DNA from 2 places in the Oxobacter pfennigii genome. Region 2 is predicted to be linked to the other one. Evidence: riboswitches for the same ligand, from Rfam matches in the RefSeq annotation. Region 2 holds a riboswitch; the other holds the start of a gene.
The links. Region 2 has a riboswitch for FMN ahead of OXPF_RS10750 (class I SAM-dependent methyltransferase). Riboswitches for the same ligand answer to the same signal wherever they lie in the genome.
Positions count from the first base shown of each region.

Region 1: it holds a riboswitch for FMN, as region 2 does, so the genes downstream of both, OXPF_RS15120 (ECF transporter S component) here and OXPF_RS10750 (class I SAM-dependent methyltransferase) in region 2, are expected to answer to the same signal.

Region 1 is NZ_LKET01000039.1:381,495-386,950, forward strand. Features, by position in the region: gene OXPF_RS15100 (transposase) at 1-156, shown strand, start outside; gene OXPF_RS15105 (flotillin family protein) at 386-1,774, opposite strand; gene OXPF_RS15110 (hypothetical protein) at 1,793-2,428, opposite strand; gene OXPF_RS15115 (NUDIX hydrolase) at 2,846-3,508, shown strand; FMN riboswitch at 3,561-3,706, shown strand; gene OXPF_RS15120 (ECF transporter S component) at 3,824-4,411, shown strand; gene tsaE (tRNA (adenosine(37)-N6)-threonylcarbamoyltransferase complex ATPase subunit type 1 TsaE) at 4,667-5,140, shown strand; gene tsaB (tRNA (adenosine(37)-N6)-threonylcarbamoyltransferase complex dimerization subunit type 1 TsaB) at 5,128-5,456, shown strand, end outside.
Region 2 is NZ_LKET01000032.1:116,401-132,191, reverse strand. Features, by position in the region: gene OXPF_RS10810 (DUF512 domain-containing protein) at 1-455, shown strand, start outside; gene der (ribosome biogenesis GTPase Der) at 508-1,827, shown strand; gene OXPF_RS10800 (NAD(P)H-dependent glycerol-3-phosphate dehydrogenase) at 1,840-2,880, shown strand; gene OXPF_RS10795 (nitroreductase family protein) at 2,927-3,592, shown strand; gene OXPF_RS22475 (hypothetical protein) at 3,667-3,819, shown strand; gene OXPF_RS10790 (VOC family protein) at 4,060-4,440, opposite strand; tRNA gene OXPF_RS10785 (tRNA-Pro) at 4,608-4,683, shown strand; gene OXPF_RS10780 (S1 family peptidase) at 4,844-5,680, shown strand; gene OXPF_RS10775 (class I SAM-dependent methyltransferase) at 5,798-6,592, shown strand; gene OXPF_RS10770 (FtsW/RodA/SpoVE family cell cycle protein) at 6,698-7,999, opposite strand; gene OXPF_RS10765 (PadR family transcriptional regulator) at 7,990-8,328, opposite strand; gene OXPF_RS10760 (anaerobic nitric oxide reductase flavorubredoxin) at 8,652-9,836, shown strand; FMN riboswitch at 9,885-9,999, shown strand; gene OXPF_RS10750 (class I SAM-dependent methyltransferase) at 10,257-10,943, shown strand; FMN riboswitch at 11,071-11,185, shown strand; gene ribD (bifunctional diaminohydroxyphosphoribosylaminopyrimidine deaminase/5-amino-6-(5-phosphoribosylamino)uracil reductase RibD) at 11,336-12,436, shown strand; gene OXPF_RS10735 (riboflavin synthase) at 12,418-13,056, shown strand; gene OXPF_RS10730 (bifunctional 3,4-dihydroxy-2-butanone-4-phosphate synthase/GTP cyclohydrolase II) at 13,068-14,267, shown strand; gene ribH (6,7-dimethyl-8-ribityllumazine synthase) at 14,292-14,759, shown strand; gene spoIVA (stage IV sporulation protein A) at 15,101-15,791, opposite strand, start outside.

The sequences.
Region 1 (5,456 bases), on a different contig from region 2:
ATATGTGATATGAAGCAGAAGGATATATGTGCCTTTATGGGAAACATAACCCAGTCTCACTCGGCAAAGCTGTGTGCCAGGGGTATAGATTTGTTGCAGCGGAAAAAGGAGTATATGAATATAGCCAAGGATTTCATACGAAGAAAAGCCGGATAACCTTGAAAGTATAGTATTTTAAGTATAATTTGGAGAAAAAGTTATTATATCTTTATAATTTTTTTAAAATGGTACAAGCCTTTAAAATTGCTTGTTTTGCAGTAGATTTTATATTTTTAAGTACAGAAGCATCAAAAATATCCAGAAAAACCAGAAAAACCATAGGGACGGTTCATGCCAAACTGTTGTTCTAAAACTCAAATTATGATGAACCGTCCCTAAGCCTTTACTACCCTTCAGTTCCTATGGAATCCTCGGGGATTTCTTTTTTTGTCCCTGTAAGATAGTTTGGAAGCTCCAACCCCGCCATTTTGAAGACATCTTCATACGGAGGAATGGATTTCAGCATTCCCGACAGAAAATTAGCTGTGGATGGAGTGCCGCTGCCCCCCGACATGGAATCCCATACGGTGATCTTATCAATCTTGATGTTCTTGATGGCTTCCACCTGAATTTTTGCAAGCTGTTCCATCTTATCAGCGATCATAAGGGCAACCGCATTCTTTGGATCGTTTCCTGCTGCCGCCACTATCTTTTCAAAACCCTCTGCCTGTTTGCTCAGTACTTCCATTACTCCTGTTGCTTCTGCCTGCATTTTAAACAAAATGGCGTCGGCTTCACCCTTTGCCCGGCGGCGGAGGGTTTCGGCCTGGGCTTCGGCATCTATTTCGGCTTTTTGTTTTTCAATTTCGGCGTGGATTATGACGTCTGCCGTCTTTGTGGCCCTTTCCCTTTCGGCACGGGCCATTTCCGCACTTTGCTCTGCGGAATATGCTTCTTCCAGGGCCTTTGCAGACTGTACCTTCTCAGCTGCAACCGCTCTCCTGTTGGCTTCAGCTTCCTTTTCCCTTTTTTCTGCCTCGGAATTTGCAATGGTTATCCTGGCCAGGTTTTCACCCTCAACAGCTTTGGAGTTTGCCTCCGATACCTGTATTCTCTGGTCCATTTGGGCATTTGCCTCACCTATGGAACCGTCGCGGTCTTTTTCAGCAACGCTCTTTTTGGCATCGTTAATAGCCTTGGATGCGGCTTCTTTACCCAGGGCTTCAATATAACCGGATTCATCCTTTATGTCTGTAACGTTAACGTTTATAAGCTTTAAACCAATCTTTTTAAGTTCAGCCTCCACGTTTTTGGATACATTGGCTAAAAATTTATCTCTGTCTGAATTTATTTCCTCAATATCCATGGTGGCAATTACAAGCCTTAGCTGGCCAAATATAATATCCTTTGCCAGTTCCTGTATATCCTTAAGCTGCAGCCCCAAGATTCTTTCCGCCGCATTTGGCATAACCTCGGGTTCCGTGGAAATACCTACGGTAAATCTGGAAGGTACATCCACCCTTATGTTCTGTTTGCTCAATGCCTTGGTCAAATTTACTTCGATCGAAATCGGAGTCAAATCTAAAAATTCATAATTCTGTATAACAGGCCATACAAAGGCAGCTCCTCCATGGATGCATTTTGCAGACCTTGCCGTGCCGTCTCCGCTTCTTCCTATCTTACCATAAACAACGAGTACCTTATCGGACGGACATCTTTTAAATCTTAAAAACAGCATAATAACGGTTGATAGTATTGCCACTGCTATGACAGTGTATAAAATTATCTCATACATAAACTGACCCCCTTTTAATTAATCGATATGATCTTCAACCAAATTTTCAACCAATAAAATTTGATTGTCGATTACGCCTATAACCTTAACTCTTTCTCCAGTAGGAATAGTTTTCCCATTGGTCATTGCATCTAATTCCCGGGATGTACCCTGCACTATCACCGTAACCTTTCCCACGCCATCCTTTGCCCCTGGAATGGTGAGATACACTTCTCCCTTTGCATTTATTGCATTTTTAAGGTCCATTCCGCCGTATTCCGTCAAATTGGCGATGAAATAAAACAGGCTGCTTATAATCAGGCTGACTATAAAACCTGCGCCACAGGAAAGCAGGACTTCAAGTATTTTATTCATATTAAATTTGTCAAGTACAATGCCGGTCCATGAAAATACGGTAAAGAAAACAATGAAATTTCGCATGGTGAGAAGTCTAAAGGGAGAAGAGACATCATCGAAGGTATAGTCCTGGAAGCCGTCTGAATCCAGATATTCATGGATATCTCCCAAATTCTCATTTGAATCGCCAAAATCTCCGTGGTCACCAAGTCCTAAAAATGGCAGGAGGGTTTGAATTATAAAGAGAGTAGTAAAAGGAATCCCTATATACCAATATACTCTTTGATCACCCGGTATACTATTCCACCATTCAACCATAATATCCCCCCTTAAAAGAAGCAGCTAATTTATTATGCTAAGAAAGCGAACATATTTATTATGATAGAAGGTATTAAAGAAAATGATCTTAAATATGGTTTTGTGCAGGCCCCTATTTAATTATAATCATAAAAGGTGAGTCCAGTCCACAAAATCAGCACAATTTAAAAGCAGATTTGCCCACGTCTACTTGATATAAATATTTTAAAGAGAAAGTAGGATGAGCCGTCCCGTATTTTGTCAAAGAAAAAATAGAATGAACCGTCCCTGTTGTTATGAACCGTATTTTGTCAAAGAAAAAATAGAATGAACCGTCCCTGTTGTTATGAACCGTCCCTGTTGTTACTGCTGTTGTTAAAAGAAAAAGTGGAGTGAACCGTCCCCTATTGTTATAATAGTGTAGAAGGGGGGAAGGGAATGGACAAAAAAGGGCTGGATGATATGATAAAGAATCTTACTGAAATTCCGGGCATACTGGATAAAGAGCTGTACCATAATTCCGTTGTATTGATACCTTTGGTTTTTATAGGTGGGGAATATCATCTATTATTTCAGATGAGAAATTTTAATATAAGACAGGGCGGCGAGGTGTCCTTTCCGGGGGGAATGTACGACCCGACAGAGGATGAAAGCCTTGAAGCAACAGCTATACGCGAAACCTATGAGGAGATGGGCATTCCCAAGGATAAGATAAAGATAATTGGACGCCTTGATACAATGGTTGCTCCTATGGGCATTACCATTGATTCTTTTGTGAGTCTAGTGGACATAGGGGGCACTGATGAATTAATAATCAACAAAAATGAGGTGGAGTACGCATTTACCGTTCCTGTATCCCATTTTGAAAACAGCCAGCCGGAGAAATATAATACCCGCGTTATGATAGAATCTTCCTACATGGATGAGGAAGGCAGAAAAGTGACTCTTCTTCCGGCAGAAGAATTAGGCCTGCCGGAGCTTTACTACAAGTCCTGGGGCAGAAGAAATTACGAAATCCTCATATATAGATACAAAAATGAAATGATATGGGGAATGACCGCAAGGCTTGTATATGAAGTTGTAAAAAAGCTGAAGCGATAGTCTAGCAAAGGGAAAAAATATATGCTATAATAATATTCGAACTGAATAGCCAATGAATCTTCAGGGCAGGGTGAGCAATTGAATACTTACGTATTATTTTGCATTTCCCGACCGGCGGTACAGCCCGCGAGCTTTTAATTAAGCAGATCCGGTTTAATTCCGGAGCCGACAGTAAAGTCTGGATGAAAGAAGGTTGTGTTTACCTTGTATTTTTCTCCTGAAGTTCTTCAGGAGCTTTTTATTTTTCAGGATTTTTTTCTTATGACCCACCGAAGATTAGGGCTAGACAGTAATATTTATTCTGGAGGGTTTATTATGAGAGATCAAAGACTTAATAAGCTGGTAAAAATTTCTGTTTTATCGGCAGCAGCATTTATACTTATGCTGATTGAATTTCCGCTTCCCTTTTTCCCCGAATTTTTAAAGGTGGATATAAGCGATTTTCCCGCACTTTTAGGAAGCTTCGCCTTAGGGCCTTTAGCCGGCGTTATAATCGAAGCAGTAAAGAACATACTTCATGTTCTTCTTAAGAATACTACTGCAGGCATAGGTGAAATTGCAAACTTCGTCGTAGGTGCTGCCTTTGTATTTGCCGCAGGCATGGTGTATAAGATTAAAAAGGACAGAGCTCACGCATTATACGGACTGATAGCAGGTGTTGTTGCTATGGCGGCGGTAGCTGCCGTGTGCAATTTGTTTATATTCCTGCCCTTATACGAAAAAGTCTTAGGCTTTCCCATTCCGGCAATAGTTGACGCCGGTGCCAAAATCAATCCTGCAATAAAAGATTTAAACACCTTTGTCGCATTGAGTATAGTGCCCTTTAATATCTTAAAAGGCATCATAGTTGCACTTCTCGGATTTTTATCATACAAGAGCTTATCCCCCATCCTTCATAGGTAAAGCAAGCCGTCGGCCAAACCGACGGTTATTTCTTGCCCATTTTTACCACTACATATATAATTAGAATGGAAATTTGGATAAAATATAAGCTGTGGACACTCCTCGGATTAGAAACTAGTATTGCTGATAAGAGCGTAACCTGCACGAGGAGTGTTCTCTAACAGCTTACAATTTCATCTGGCATATGCAGATATCTGATTACAAGGAAGCGGCAAGCTTTTTGTAATCAAATACCTTCGAAAGGGTAGTGATAATATGTTGTTTGAATCATATAGCCCCAATGATACCGAAAAAGTTGGGGAATACTTGGGCTCTATAGCCAATAAAGGCTATGTAATCTGCCTGACAGGCGATTTAGGCGCTGGAAAAACTAAATTCGTCAAAGGCCTTGCAAAGGGGCTTAATATAGATGATTATATAACAAGCCCCACCTTTACTATCGTAAACGAATATAATGGAAGGCTTCCCTTGTATCATTTCGATGTATACAGAATAAACGACACCGACGAAATGCATGAAATAGGTTTCGATGAATACATATATGGCCAAGGCGTCAGCGTTATAGAATGGGCTAATATAATAGAAGAAATTTTGCCAAAGGAAAACATATGGGTAGACATATCAAAAGATATGGAAGTAGGCGAAGACTATCGAAAAATCCAAATCAAAGTCAACGGCGAGAAATACCAGGGACTTATATGGGAGATGATTGAAAAATGCGAGTTCTAGCCATAGATACCTCATCCATGGTGGCATCCGTCGCGGTAGCCGACGAAAATAAACTCATAGGAGAGATAACCTACAATTACAAAAAACAGCATTCCACCATAATAATGCCCATGATAGACGATTTATTAAAATCTATCGAATTGGACATAAAAGATATGGATGCAATTGCCTGTGCCTCAGGTCCCGGCTCCTTTACGGGATTGAGAATCGGCGCTGCAACGGTAAAGGGATTATGCCAGGGTGCAAATAAGCCATTGATCGCCATACCTACTCTCGATGCTCTTGTGTACAATCTTCCCCACTCAAAGGGAATAAT
Region 2 (15,791 bases):
AATATGAGCAGTTAGAAGACGGCATAGGCATGATTGCCAATTTTAATGAGAATATTAATAGCTTACTGACAGATATTAATATAAAGGAGATGAATAAAGAGATATCCGTAGTTACGGGGGTATCTCCATATAAATATATAAAGGATGCATTTGCCAAAATAGAAGACAAAGTCAAGGGGCTAAAGGTAAATGTACATATGATAAAGAATAATTTTTTCGGCGATAAAATTACAGTGACGGGGCTTTTGACGGGAAGAGATATAATAGAGCAGCTAAAGGGAAAGAACTTAGGTGAAGTTTTGCTATTGCCCTCCAATCTTTTAAAATCAGGAGAGCCAATATTATTGGATGATGTCACCGTAAGCGATATTGAAAAAGAGCTGAACACAAGAATAAAAATATGCAGCTTTGACGGAAGCAGCTTAATTGGGGACATTTCTTCGACCACCTCGTAGCACTCGCAAAAAGAGGAAAAGTATCCCCTAACATTAAAGGAGGCTTTATTTGATGAAACCCATTGTGGCAGTTGTAGGAAGGCCTAATGTAGGCAAGTCTACGCTATTTAACAGACTGACCGGCAAAAGGATTGCCATTGTAGAAGATAAACCCGGAGTAACCAGGGACAGAATATATTCGGAAGCCGAGTGGCTGAATCACAAATTTATAATAATCGATACGGGAGGTATAGAGCCCTACAGTGAGGATATTATACTTTCCCAAATGAGAAGGCAGGCACAGATTGCCATTGAAACAGCTAATGTAATCGTATTCATGACAGACGGCAAAGAGGGCATTACCCATGCTGATCAGGAAGTGGCCGAGATGCTGAGAAAAACCAATAAGCCTGTCGTCCTTGCAGTAAATAAAATTGACGACCCTACGAAATTTAACAACGTCTATGAATTTTTCAACCTAGGAATTGGAGAGCCCATGGGGATTTCTTCATCCTTGGGATTAGGCATGGGAGATTTATTGGATGAGATAGTTGCTCATTTTAAAAATATTGAAGAAGATGAGGAAGAGGATGATGTCACAAAGGTTGCCATAGTGGGTAAACCCAACGTGGGAAAATCTTCCCTTATAAACAAGCTGGTCAAGGAAGAAAGGGTTATCGTAAGCGATATACCCGGCACCACCAGGGACGCCATAGATACTCCCTTTGAATATAAAGGCGATAAATTCATATTGATTGACACAGCAGGTATAAGAAGAAAAAGCAAGGTCAATGAAGAAGTGGAAAGATACAGCGTTATAAGGTCTCTTACTGCCATAGAGAGATCTGATGTGTGCCTAATTATGATTGATGCCAATGAAGGTGTAACTGAACAGGATTCAAAGATTGCCGGTCTTGCTCATGAAGCAGGAAAGGGAATTGTTATAGTAGTTAATAAGTGGGACTTAATCGAGAAAGATGACAAAACCATGAATGAATTCAGAAATAAAATAAGGGCGGATTTAAGCTTTATGACCTATGCTCCTGTGATTTTCATATCTGCCAAAACCGGCCAGAGGGTTGAGAAAGTCATCGAGCTTATAAAATTCACTGCCAATCAGAATGCCATGAGGATTTCAACGGGGGTATTGAATGATATTATATCCGATGCTGTTATGATGAATCAGGCGCCCATGGGGAAAGGGAAGAGGCTTAAAATTTTTTATGCCACTCAAGCTTCGACAAAGCCCCCAACCTTTATTCTATTTGTTAATGACCCTGAGATAATGCATTTTTCCTACGAAAGATATCTGGAAAATCAACTGAGGGAAAGGTTTGGATTAGAAGGCACTCCTGTAAGGTTTATCTACAGAGCCAGAAATGAAGGTGAATAGGAGGTATTGTAAATGAGTAAAGTATCGGTAATCGGTGCCGGAAGCTGGGGCACCGCACTTTCCATCCTTCTTGCAAAGAAGGGCTTAAGAGTATCCATCTGGGACAGGAATGACGGCCTTTTAAATGATATAAAAAAAGCAAGGGAAAATATCAAATATCTTCCGGGTGTAATCATACCACAGAATGTGGAAGTTTATCCGGACATAATTGAATGCATAAAAGATACCGATTTAATTGTTCTGGGAGTACCTTCCCATGCCATAAGGGAGATATGCAAAAATATAAAAGGGAGCTTAAATGATGGTCAAAAAATCGTAAGTATTGCCAAGGGCATTGAGAACGATACATATTTAAGGATGTCTCAAGTTATTGAAGAAGAAACGGGAATTAATGATGTATGCGTACTTTCAGGCCCCAGCCACGCCGAAGAGGTATCAAGGGATATCCCTACAACGGTAGTGGTATCTTCAAGGAAGAGGACTGTTGCCGAATACGTTCAGGATATTTTTATGACACCTAAATTCAGGGTATATACCAACCCGGATATTACAGGAGTGGAATTGGGGGGTGCAATAAAGAACATAATAGCACTGGCAGCCGGCATATCCGACGGATTAGGGTACGGCGACAATACAAAGGCCGCATTGATGACAAGAGGGCTTGCTGAAATGACAAGGTTAGGAGTAGCTATGGGAGCGGACACTTTCACCTTCTCCGGGCTTTCGGGCATAGGGGATTTAATTGTTACCTGCACCAGCATGCACAGCAGAAACAGGCGTGCCGGCATATTGATAGGCCAGGGGAAGAGTGTAAATGAAGCATTAACAGAAGTAAAAATGGTGGTAGAGGGCGTTAAAACCACAAAGGCTGCCTATGAGCTTTCCAAGAGATATCAGGTAGAAATGCCCATTACAGAAAAGCTCTATGAAGTTCTTTTTCAGGACAAAAACCCAAAATATGCAGTAACAGAGCTTATGCTGAGGGAGAAGACCATAGAGCTTCATGAAAATGAAGAAGTCGTCACCCGCGAGCAAAAATCCTGGGAATTGTAATAAAGTGTTAATATATCTATCCAATTAATTAAAGGAGGAAGGTAAAATGGATATTTATGAAGCTATAAATAACCGTCACTCTGTGCGAAGCTACTTAGACAAAAGAATCCCCGATGAAATAGTTGCAGAGCTTCTTTTAGAGATTAAAAAATGCAATGAAGAAAGCGGCTTAAACCTGCAGCTTGTAACAAATGAACCAAAAGCCTTCAGCGGAGTATTGGCCCATTACGGGAAATTCGTAAATGTTAAAAATTATATAGCTTTAGTGGGCAAAAAGGATAAAGACTTGGATGAGAAATTGGGATATTACGGAGAAAGAATAGTCTTAAAATCTTTTATGATGGGACTTGATACCTGCTGGGTAGGAGCCACATACAGTAAAAGCAAATGTGCATGTGAAGTTAACCCGGGAGAAATCTTACGCGGTGTAATTTCTATAGGCTACGGCGAAAATAAAGGCAAGCCCCATAAGAATAAACCATTAGAAAAGCTTTGCAAAGTTGAGGGTCCTATGCCTGATTGGTTTTTATCCGGTATGAAGGCAGCAATGCTGGCGCCTACAGCTGTAAACCAGCAAAAATTTTTATTTACACTTAAAGGCAATACCATAAAAGCAGAAGAAACTGGGGGCTTTTACTCTAAAATGGATTTGGGTATTGTAAAGTATCATTTTGAAATTGGCGCCGGAATGGACAATTGCAAGTGGATATAATTTACATAATCTTAACAAGAACATAATTAGATTTTATATTGACACCTGTATTATTTAATATGAGGTGTGTTGATATGAAATCTTTTTTTTATAAATTGCTTTTATTTCTTCGCAAGATGCTTGTAGAGAGCAAAGGAATTTCAATAAGTGAAAATGAAATTAAAACCGGAAAACCGATTTTGGATAAAATAATCAGTGAATATGTGGAAGAAAGTAGGCCTTATTGATTAAATCATTAAGACCTTGTTATTTTTCTCGAACTTCTCGTTCCAGCCAATTGTCTAAATCTCATTTCGTGAAGGCAAATCACTTTCTAGTTTTTTATAAGCAAAGCCTTTGTTAAATTCTAAAGCTTTACTTTCATCAATATTGTATATTTCATCATTTCGAAGTATTATATTTACATCTTTTGGCGAGGTATCAGCCTCCTATAAATTTAATCTGATTATAAGTATTCTTAACTTGAATCATGGCATGTTATCTTTGGCGCAGAGGCAAAATGGATGTCCGGCAGGATCTATCATAGTCACAAATTCATTGCCTCCAAACTGAGACAATGCTTTAGTTGCACCAAGGGACAATGCATATTCAACTGCTGAAACCACATCCGGAACCTGGAAATCAAAATGCATCTGTTTTTGCTGTCTATCGTTTTCCTCAGGCCATATGGGAGGGCTGTAGGATTCTTCTTCTATAAACAGAAATATGATTCCACTACTGCTGCATAGTGCAGGACGGCCGAACATTGTGCGCTTTTCCCAGCCAAGCAATTTATAGTAGAATTCACATAACTTTTCTTGGTCATCACAATCAATCATTATGTTGCCCAAGCATATATCATCAATCATAGAATTCCTCCTAACTTATTATTTATCAACGTACTTTAAGTATATCATAAAAGCATGGAAATAAGTGCCTGCGCTATTATTTTTAAAAAGCCTTATAATATATCTAGAAAATCACTTGATTTATTGCATTTGCTGAATTATAATAATAAATGTTCTCGAAAAAATATCTGGGTGTGGCGCAGATGGTAGCGCGCCAGAATGGGGTTCTGGAGGTCGCAAGTTCAAATCTTGTCACCCAGACCAGAAAGACATAGCTTTCCGTCAAGGGGAAGTTATGTCTTTCTTAATTTCAGAAAACATGGTATTATAACCTCAAAACCGCTTAATACCTGGCAAAAGGCAAGCTGCTGATTATTTATATAATGAGGATAATATGCAATGCAAGGAGGGAGCGAAAGTAGCTGTGGAAAAAAGATTATCAAGGAAAAGCAAAAAGACAATAAGCATTGTAATTAGTGCTGTTGTATGTATCTCCATTATAGGAAGTTCTTTTTTTTATGATTACATATGTCGTACCAGAAAGAATGTAGATTTCCAAGAAATAATTAATCATGAGGTGAAATCCTCAACTTTGTATATTATTAGTGAAACTGCAACAATATCAGGAAACGACGAATCATTTAGCTATGGCGCTGGATTTGGTGGCGTGGTTTTTTCTGAGGCCGATGGAGTATATTATGCCCTTACGGCTCTGCACGCCGTAGACAACAATCCAACACACTTATATGTTCTCTCTTATGATGATTTAACATATAATGAACGCATTGCACAGCAAGAACAACATATAGGGTTAAGAGACTATTATAAGACTTTACCTATAGCAGAAGTGGTTTATTCTGATGAGGAGTATGATCTTGCTATCCTTAAATTTAGTTGCAGTGATTCTTTTGGAATATTAAATATTGCCTCAAACACCCCGGCTTTTAAAGATCAAGTTGCGATTATTAGCAGTCCATTAAATGAAGGGAGAAATGAAATCACTTATGGTTCGATTATTTCAAAAAAACCAGTCAAATTTGGCGATACAAACGGAGAGAATCAGCGATTAGTAATCAAAACATCCGCCTATGATAATTTCGGTAGTAGTGGAAGTGTTTTATTAAATAAACAATCAGAAATAGCGGGGATTGTTTTAGGCGGTGGCCGTGATATCTTTGATAATTTCAGATATTCTTTGGTAATGCCCGCAAATGAGATAAATGATTTCATAACAACATGGTATTCAAGTAAAAAGCAATAGCTGTCTATGATGGATTAACTACAAAAATCTTTTCATATTATATGGTATAATTCAATTAGCCAATAACAGAAATTGAACGCATTATTCAGAGAATTAAAAGGGAGTGTGCTTACTTAAATGGATATCCGAATAAATGCCGATAGATTTAACGGTTTCGCAGAAACTTATAAAAGCGCACGACCAGCAATGCCATTTTATCCCGTAAAGACAATTATTCGCTATTTAGGGAATACACCGGACCGGATTGTGGATTTAGGATGCGGAACAGGACTATCGACTGTTGTTTGGAGTGACTACTGCAGTCAAATAATCGGCGTTGAACCAAGTACAGATATGATTACCGTTGCCAAAAGAAAGGCAAATAATAAGATTAGCTTTATTAATGCATTTAGCCATGATACCGGAATTGAAAGTGATTCTTCAGATGTGGTTATTTGTTCTCAATCATTTCATTGGATGGAGCCAATAGCAACTTTAACAGAAGTAAACAGAATTTTAAAAGCCGGAGGTGTTTTTGCTACTGTTGATTGTGATTGGCCGCCTGTTTCAATTTGGCAGGCTGATCAAGCATATGACATCCTTTATAAAAAGGTGAGAGAGTTAGAAGAAAAGTTACCTGATGTAAAAGATACATTTATTCGTTACAATAAAGAAGAACATTTATCCAACATAAAAAACAGTTGTTATTTTCGGTATGCAAGAGAAATTGTTTTTTCCAACACAGAACTATGTACGTCGGAACGCTTTATCAATATAATCATCAGCCAGGGTAGCTTACAAGCTATTATTACAAAATACCCAGAATTATTATTAGACGATATTGTCGCTTTCAAGAATAAAATCATCAGGCTTTTTCAAGATGAAATGTTTGAAATCGACTTTTCGTATCGTATGCGCTTAGCTGTGAAATAATTTTCCATGGAAAGCCTTAAAGTACAACTCTTTAAGGCTTTTTTAATGTTATAATAACACTTTTGTTTTTTCACTCCTGATAATCTGATGACAACCTCACATTTTTTATGCATAAAATGCAATTTCTCTTATATTTCTTCGTCTGTATATGCCTAATATCAGTCCTATCACAATCATATTAATAATAAATTGAGTTCCCCCATAGCTTATAAAGGGTAATCCGGTTCCGCCTAAAGGTGCTAATCCTAAAACCATTAGAATATTCCATAAAAATTGTATGGAAAAAACTGCTGCAAAACCACTTAATAATAGTTTGCCGTAATTATTTTTTACTAAACCAACTAATCCGGCTATACGGACTATAAAGGAGATAAACAGTGCTATCAATATGAGTCCTGCAATCCATCCAAAAGTATATACTACATAAGCAAATATAAAATCGGTATGGACTTCCGGTATAACTCCCGGTTTAAATGTAAACCCCTGCCCTAATAAACCTGCAGAATGAAGTACCTTACTTAATTGAATATTGATATATCCGCTTCCAGAAGGGTCTTTGTTCGGATTGAGAAAGATAAAAAACCGTTTTACTCTATATGGCCTGCTGAATATCTGAAATAAAAATATTATAATTTCAGAGCCTATTATACCAAGAATATATTTTAGCTTTGCACCGGACATGATTGCGAGAACTAAAAATGCGGTTGAATATATTAGTATGCTGTCAAGTGAGGGCACTGCCAACATAAGAATAATTGGAAATATGAGCAGCCCCAGGCTGTATAGAATATTTTTGGGTTGATTCCAGTTCCAGTTATCCATTATACCTGACAGTGCAATAACATAAAATAAGAGACATGCTTCTACAGGAATAACAAAAGGACCTATTGAAAACCGTAATAATCCATTTACGGGACGACCAAATAAAATTGAGTATATTATAAATATTGAAGTTATTATATATATGTATTTGGAATATGGTTTTATCTTCTTGTAATCAAAAAAGTACAGACCTACCGCAGCAGCTATTCCTAAAATACTAAATGACAAACTTCTAATAAGTATTGAAGAAGGGTTATAGTAGGATGCACCTTGTGTTGCTATCAAGTAATTAGTTATTATCCCGAAACTTGCAAGCATGAATGTCAGGGCCAATATGCCCCATTCCGGTTTAGACTTGTGAACTTTATTCAATTGATTTCCGACTGTTATAGCGTCACCCATTTGGGCAACTGCTTTATTTATTGAATCAGTTTCGGTAAAACCCTCATTTAAATATTCTTCTGCCAACTCTGTAATGTGGCTTTGTATTTCTAGGCTTATTTCTTTATGAATTTCTTTAAAGCGTACTTGTGAACACACATCGTTTATATATTCCCGGGCTTTATTATTACTACCTAATTCCATACGATCTCCTCCAATAAAACCTTATCTACCGCGCTCTTAAAAGTGAACCATTCCTCTTGCTTTTCCTTAACCTGCAATTTCCCGGCATCCGTAATTTTATAATACTTCCTTTTACGGCTCTCAACTTCATCCCAATAAGATAAGACAAAACCTTCTGCCTCAAGGGAATGTAAAATCGGATAAAGTGTTCCTTCCTTGAAGTTAAAAACACCATCTGACTTCTTATCTATTTCTTTTATAATCTCATAACCGTACATTGGCTTACGGTCAAGTAAAGTTAAGATAAGGATTACAGTGCTTCCCTTAAGCAACTCTTTGTTAACCTTCATAAGTACCACCTCAAATCTATATATTGAATTACTATGCATAGCATATCTATGTATTACTATAGAACTATTCTATTTTAATGTCAATAATGGTTATTAAAATATATAGCGAGATTATTGTCTGTTTTTTCTTTAGCTTGACTTATGGCTTACCATAATATAACATTTTGATATTGAGGTATCTCAAAATCATAAATACATGAATTAAGGCAGGCAATTTGAGAACTTGAAAATTGCCCCGAAAGCCAGACTTTTTCAACTTACAGACTACAACATGAATTTACTGTTTTTGTGTTATACTAAATATAAAAAATGGAGGGATAACAATGGGAAAAGCACTGACTTCTAAAGTTACATGGGTTGGCAAGGTAGATTGGGAATTAAAGAAGTTTCATGGGGACGAATATTCGACATGGAAAGGCTCATCGTATAACTCCTATCTTATAAAGGACGTGAAAAATGTACTGATTGAAACGGTCTGGAAGCCTTTTGACAAGGAGTTTGTCAGCAATCTGCAGAATGAAATCGATTTGAAAGAGATCGACTACATTATTGCAAACCATGCGGAGAGCGATCACAGCGGCGCGCTGCCGGAGCTTATGCGCTATATTCCCGATACGCCCATCTACTGCACGGCCAACGCCGTTAAATCGCTTAAAGGGCATTATCACCATGACTGGAATTTTATCACGGTAAAGACAGGGGATACACTTGAGCTGGGCAGTACAAAGCTGATTTTTGTGGAAGCGCCAATGCTGCATTGGCCGGACAGTATGTTCTGTTATCTTACGGGTGAGAATATACTGTTCTCCAATGATGCCTTCGGACAGCATTACGCCACCGAATCCTTGTACAATGACACGGTGGATACTGCCGAGCTTTACACCGAGGCCATAAAGTATTACGCCAATATACTGAATCCGTTTTCACCGCTGGTTATAAAAAAGATCAATGAGGTGTTAGGCTTAGGGCTGCCGGTGGATATGATCTGCCCAAGCCACGGAGTTATATGGAAGGAAGAGCCTGCGCAGATTATCCAAGCGTATCTGAAATGGGCGGCTTCTTACCAAGAGAATCAAATCAGCATCGTCTACGATACCATGTGGGGCGCAACGCGACGCATGGCAGAGGCCATTGCTGCGGGCATACGCAGTCAGGATATGAGTGTGACGGTGAAGCTTTTTAATGCGGCAAAAGAGGACAAGAATGATATTATCACGGAGATATTCCGCTCAAAAACGGTTCTCATCGGTTCGTCCACCATCAACCGCGGCATCCTGCATTCCATAGGAGGCCTGCTGGAGATGATAAAGGGACTCAAGTTTACAGGAAAGAGCGCGGCGGCATTCGGCAGCTATGGGTGGAGCGGAGAGTCTGTGGGACATATTTCTAAAGCGCTTGCGGACTCCGGTTTCCGTGTGCTTGACGACGGGATTAAAACTCTTTGGGTACCGGATGAAGCTGCCTTGTCCCAATGTGAAGCCTATGGGAAAACCATAGCGGAGGCTTGAATTTAGTTTACAAAAACAAAATAAGCAGTATAATAAGATTCAATTGAATGATATCTTCAGGGCAGGGTTAAATTCCCTACCGGTGGTAAAGCCCACTAGCCGCAAGGCATGATTCGGTGTAACTCCGAAGCCGACAGCATAGTCTGGATGAAAGAAGATAAAGGCCTCAGTGTTTCTGTGTGTATGTGAATCTGCTCTGGAATAATGTTTTATTCCAGAGCTTTTTATTGTAATATAATTGCTTACTATCGACTTGGGATGTCTTATATACCCTGAACGAGATATTATCTCGTTTAGCTTTTTGTTGCTCACCGGAAACCACTTGTTAAGCAAGTGAAAGAAGAGAGACTTAAAGAGGAAGATAAGTTTTTTCTATCGGGAAAAATGGTACAATATTATAAGAGGTTTATGGAGGTACTTATGTCAAAAATAGATAACGGTCTTACAGCATGGGAAACCAATGCAACTTTTTGGGACGAGAGAATGGGGGATGACTCTAATGATTTTCATCGTAATTTGGTCAGACCTTATACAGAAGAGCTGCTTGATATTTGCCAGGGGGAGCTGGTATTGGACATTGCCTGTGGAAACGGGAATTTTTCCGAAAGGTTGGCTGAATGCGGTGCGAAAGTGGTTGCCTTTGACTATAGCGCCAAAATGATTGAGCTGGCGAAAAAACGCCGGGCAGATGTGCTGGATAGGGTGAATTTTTATGTATGTGACGCAACTAATTATGATGAACTTTTAGCACTCGGGCAAGATAAACTTTTTGATAAGGCTGTTGCGAACATGGCAATTATGGATATTTCAGATATTAATCCACTATTTAAAGCAGTACATTTGATGATGAGAACCGGAGGCTCATTTGTTTTTGCAACGCACCATCCCTGTTTTACCTACCCAAATAATAATTACTTCACAAGTCAAATATATCAGGGAGAGGCAATTGCAGGGCAACCAGTCTTACAGAATTATTACCACCGTTCTATTCAGGAAATACTGAACACCGCATTTTTATATAATTTTGTTTTAAGCGGATTTTACGAAGTTCCTTTTCCCGGGCAAGAAATACCTATTATCATGATTGTGAGGTTAGACAAAAAATAAGCAATTTCATGAATTGGAAAATTTCATTTCACTTACCGGTCGGTATAGTTTAATCAAACCGTAGAAATATCTTTCCATCATTAACCTTGACAAAAACAAAATAAGCAGTATAATAAAAGCAATTGAATAATATCTTCAGGGCAGGGTTAAATTCCCTACCGGTGGTAAAGCCCACGAGCCGTAAGGCATGATTCGGTGCAACTCCGAAGCCGACAGTATAGTCTGGATGAAAGAAGATGAAAGCCGCAGTGTTTCTGTGTGTATGTGAATCTGCTCTGGAATAATGTTTTATTCCGGAGTTTTTTATTTGTAATATATGCTGCTTACTCACACTTGCGACGCCTTATATGCCCTGAACGGTTTTGTTCAGGGCATTTTTTAGGAGGTGCTGCATGACTGATATAGAATATATGAAGCTTGCTATAAAGCTTGCAAAGAAGGGCTGCGGATGGGTAAATCCCAATCCCATGGTGGGCGCGGTTATTGTAAAAGACGGTAATGTCATTGGAAAGGGTTATCATCAGAAATACGGAGAGCTCCATGCTGAACGGAATGCCTTCGCAAGCTGCAAAACATCTCCGTCAGGCGCAACCATTTATGTGACACTGGAGCCTTGCTGTCATTATGGCAAAACACCGCCTTGTACCGATGCTATCCTAAATAGCGGTATCCGTCGTGTAGTAATTGGCTCTTGTGACCCTAATCCTTTGGTGGCAGGTAAAGGCATTAAGCTGTTACGTTCCCGGGGAATTGAAGTAACAGAGGGTATTCTAAAGGACGAATGTGATACGCTCAACGAGAGCTTCTTTCACTATATCCAGAGCAAAACGCCCTACGTGATAATGAAGTACGCCATGACCCTGGACGGAAAAATTGCAACACGTACCGGCAAGTCTCAATGGATTACCGGCGAAAGGGCGCGGCAGCGCGTTCATGAGGACCGGCACCGCTATTCTGCCATAATGGTGGGAATCGGCACTGTCCTTTTAGATGATCCAATGCTGACCTGCCGGCTTGATAACAACAGAAATCCCCTGCGTATTGTGTGCGATACCAGACTCAGAATGCCGCTAGCTTCAAGGCTTGTTACTTCGGCAAAGAGTATCGGTACGCTTATTGCTACGGCGGTGCCGGATCAAGAAAAACACCAGCCTTACTTAGAAGCAGGCTGCGATATTATGGTACTCCCTTTAAAAGACGGGCATATTGACCTTAATTGCTTGATGATAAGGCTGGGTGAGAGAAAAATTGACAGCATTCTTTTAGAAGGCGGCAGTACGCTGAACTGGTCTGCGCTTAAAAGCGGAATCGTCAACAAGGTACAGGCATATATTGCCCCTAAAATGTTTGGGGGAAGCGGACAAACCCCGGTATCAGGCTTGGGAGTGGATTGCCCTGATGAGGCTTTCAAATTGAGCAAACCAACTGTTATACGGGTAGGCGAGGATATTTTATTGGAAAGCGAGGTGATAGGGTGTTCACAGGAATCATAGAAGAAATCGGAAAAATGGAAAGTATACGAAAAGGTGCTCAGTCTTTTGTTATCTCAGTTCAGGCAAAGAAAATAATGGAGGATGTCCGCATTGGAGACAGTATCGCTGTCAACGGTGTCTGCCTCACAGTCACATCCTTTTCTCCAAGGGGCTTTACTGCCGACGTGATGCACGAAACCTTAAACCGTTCTTCTCTCGGAAACTTGCGCAGGGGAAGTTTGGTCAATCTGGAACGGGCCATGTCCATAAACGGCAGATTCGGCGGGCATATTGTCACAGGTCATATCGATGGTACCGGAACGGTTTCTGCCATTGAGAAAGATGATATCGCTATTTTGTACACTATAAAAACCAGCTCCAAAATTCTGCGGTATATAATTGAAAAAGGTTCGATTGCTATCGATGGAATCAGCCTGACGGTGGCTAAAGTATATAAGGACAGTTTCAGTGTTTCTGTCATACCACATACGGCGGTAATGACAATTTTATCCGATAAGCATATTGGAGATACAGTCAATCTGGAGAACGACTGTATTGGCAAATACGTTGAACGGCTGATGGAAGCCCAGCCGTTAAAAAACAATATTACAGCTGACTTTCTTGCGAAATGCGGCTTTTAGGAGGAATCAAAATGTTTCAATTTAACACCATAGAGGAAGCACTGGAAGATCTTCGTCAAGGGAAAATCATCCTGGTTACAGACGATGAAGACAGGGAAAACGAAGGAGATTTTATTTGCGCCGCCCAGTTTGCCACTACTGAAAATGTGAATTTTATGGCCGTACATGGCAAGGGTCTTATTTGTATGCCAATGAGCACAGAGCTTTGTAAAAAGTTGAAATTTCCTCAGATGGTCTCTGATAACAGTGACAATCATGAAACGGCATTTACTGTTTCTATAGATCATGCTAACACTACTACTGGTATTTCGGCGGCAGAGCGCAGCCTCACCGCTATGAAATGCGTGGAAGGCGATGCAAAACCCGAGGATTTCCGTCGCCCCGGTCACATGTTCCCTTTGATGGCAAAGAAAAACGGAGTGTTGGAGAGAAACGGACATACCGAGGCCACAGTGGATCTGATGAGACTGGCCGGCTTAAAGGAATGCGGTCTGTGCTGCGAGATCATGGGGGAGGACGGAACCATGATGCGTACACCAGAATTAATAGCACTGGCGCAGCAATGGAATATGAAATTTATTACAATTAAAGCCTTACAGGAATACAGGAAAAGAAATGGCAAGCTAGTAGAGCAGATTACCTGTGCCGATCTTCCGACGAAATACGGTGATTTCAAGGTTTATGGATACATCAGTAAGCTCAATGGCGAGCATCATGTGGCGTTGGTCAAAGGTGAGATCGGCGACGGTCAAAATCTTTTGTGCCGCGTTCATTCCGAGTGCCTTACCGGTGATGCTTTCGGCTCCGTCCGCTGTGACTGCGGTCAGCAGTTCGCGGCAGCAATGACACAAATTGAGGATGAAGGTCGGGGGGTCTTACTGTATATGCGCCAGGAAGGCCGCGGTATTGGATTGATTAATAAATTGCGTGCCTATAAGCTTCAGGATCAGGGAATGGATACTTTGGAGGCTAATCTTGCCCTTGGTTTTGAGGGAGATATGAGGGAGTACTTTATCGGTGCTCAGATTCTGCGTGATCTTGGAGTAAAAACATTGCGCCTGCTCACCAACAACCCGGATAAAATCTATCAGCTTTCAGGTTTTGGCATGGAGATTACAGAGAGGATTCCCATACAGATGGATGCTACTACACAGGATCTATTTTATCTTAAGACCAAGCAGGAAAAAATGGGCCATATTTTGGACTATTAATATAAAATTGGAGGAGATGTTGAAATGAGAACCTTTGAAGGAAAACTCGTATCCAGGAATATTAAAATCGGCATTGTTGCCGCACGTTTCAATGAATTTATAACAGCTAAACTGATAAGCGGTGCCTTAGACGGACTGAAGCGCCATGAGGTCAATGAGAACAGCATAGACATTGCGTGGGTTCCCGGAGCCTTTGAAATTCCGCTGATCGCATCTAAAATGGCGAAAAGCGGGAAATACGACGCTGTTATATGCCTTGGTGCGGTCATCCGCGGCAGCACAACCCACTATGATTATGTATGCAGTGAGGTGTCCAAGGGCATTGCCAGTGTATCTTTAAACAGCAATATTCCCGTTATGTTTGGAGTGCTGACCACGGAAAATATAGAACAGGCCATTGAGCGGGCAGGCAGCAAGGCGGGCAATAAGGGCTTTGACTGCGCTGTTGGAGCCATTGAAATGGTCAATCTGATTCGTGAAATCGAAGCGTAATACGGCTGGTTTTTAATTTTATATGCCTAGGATTTACGGTTGATACTTGTATAAATGATTAAGTGAGGCAGAACACAGCAGCCATTAATGCTATTATTATGACATGGAAGTGTTCCGCTTTTACCAAAAACGGAGCTTAGATGTGGCAAGGTTTTATCGTAATGCATTGGACATTTCGAGAAAAATGAAACCGGAGATTCCATTATCAGGAGACAATAACAGTCCCCTCAGACATGAAATTGAATTTGAAATGAATTTGGCAGATGATATTTAAAGGCTGACCGTTATATTGTAACGGGCAGATCAGAGAAGGGAAAAATCCGGATTGAGAATCCGGATTTTTATAATATGATACAGATTAAACCGCCGCCGCCTTCATTGACTATTTTCTGTACGGTCCTCTGGAGCTTTGACTGTACGTCTTCAGGCATCTTAAAGAGCTTGCTCTGTAATCCTTCCTTGACTAATTCTTCTAAAGTCTTGCCGAACATATTTGACTGCCATAATTTTGCCGGATCGCTTTCAAACTGCTCAAGCAGTGATTTAACCAAATCTTCACCTTGCTTTTCCGTCCCTACAACAGGGGACACTTCAGTTTCAATGTCAGCCCTAATCATATGAAGAGAAGGAGCGGATGCCCTAAGCTTGACGCCGAATTTTCCTCCCTGTTTGACAATTTCAGGCTCTTCTAATTTAAGCTCATCCATTTGAGGAGGAACTAACCCGTATCCGGTTTCGCGAACATCTTTTAAGGCATCTGCAATCCTGTCATATTCATGCTTTGCAATTGAAAGATCCTTCATAAGTCCTAAGAGGTGCCGTTCACCGTCTATCTTATAACCGCAAAATTCTCCCAATACCTGGTAGAAAAGGCCGTCCTTGGTCCTGATATTGACATCGGCAATACCTTCACCGGGCTTTAAATCCTGTATTTCAACATCACCGATAAAATCATATTCATTGAACTTTTCGATGACAGGCTTAATATCCCTCAGCTTATATAAATCCTTTGCAGCAAATTTAACTGAATCA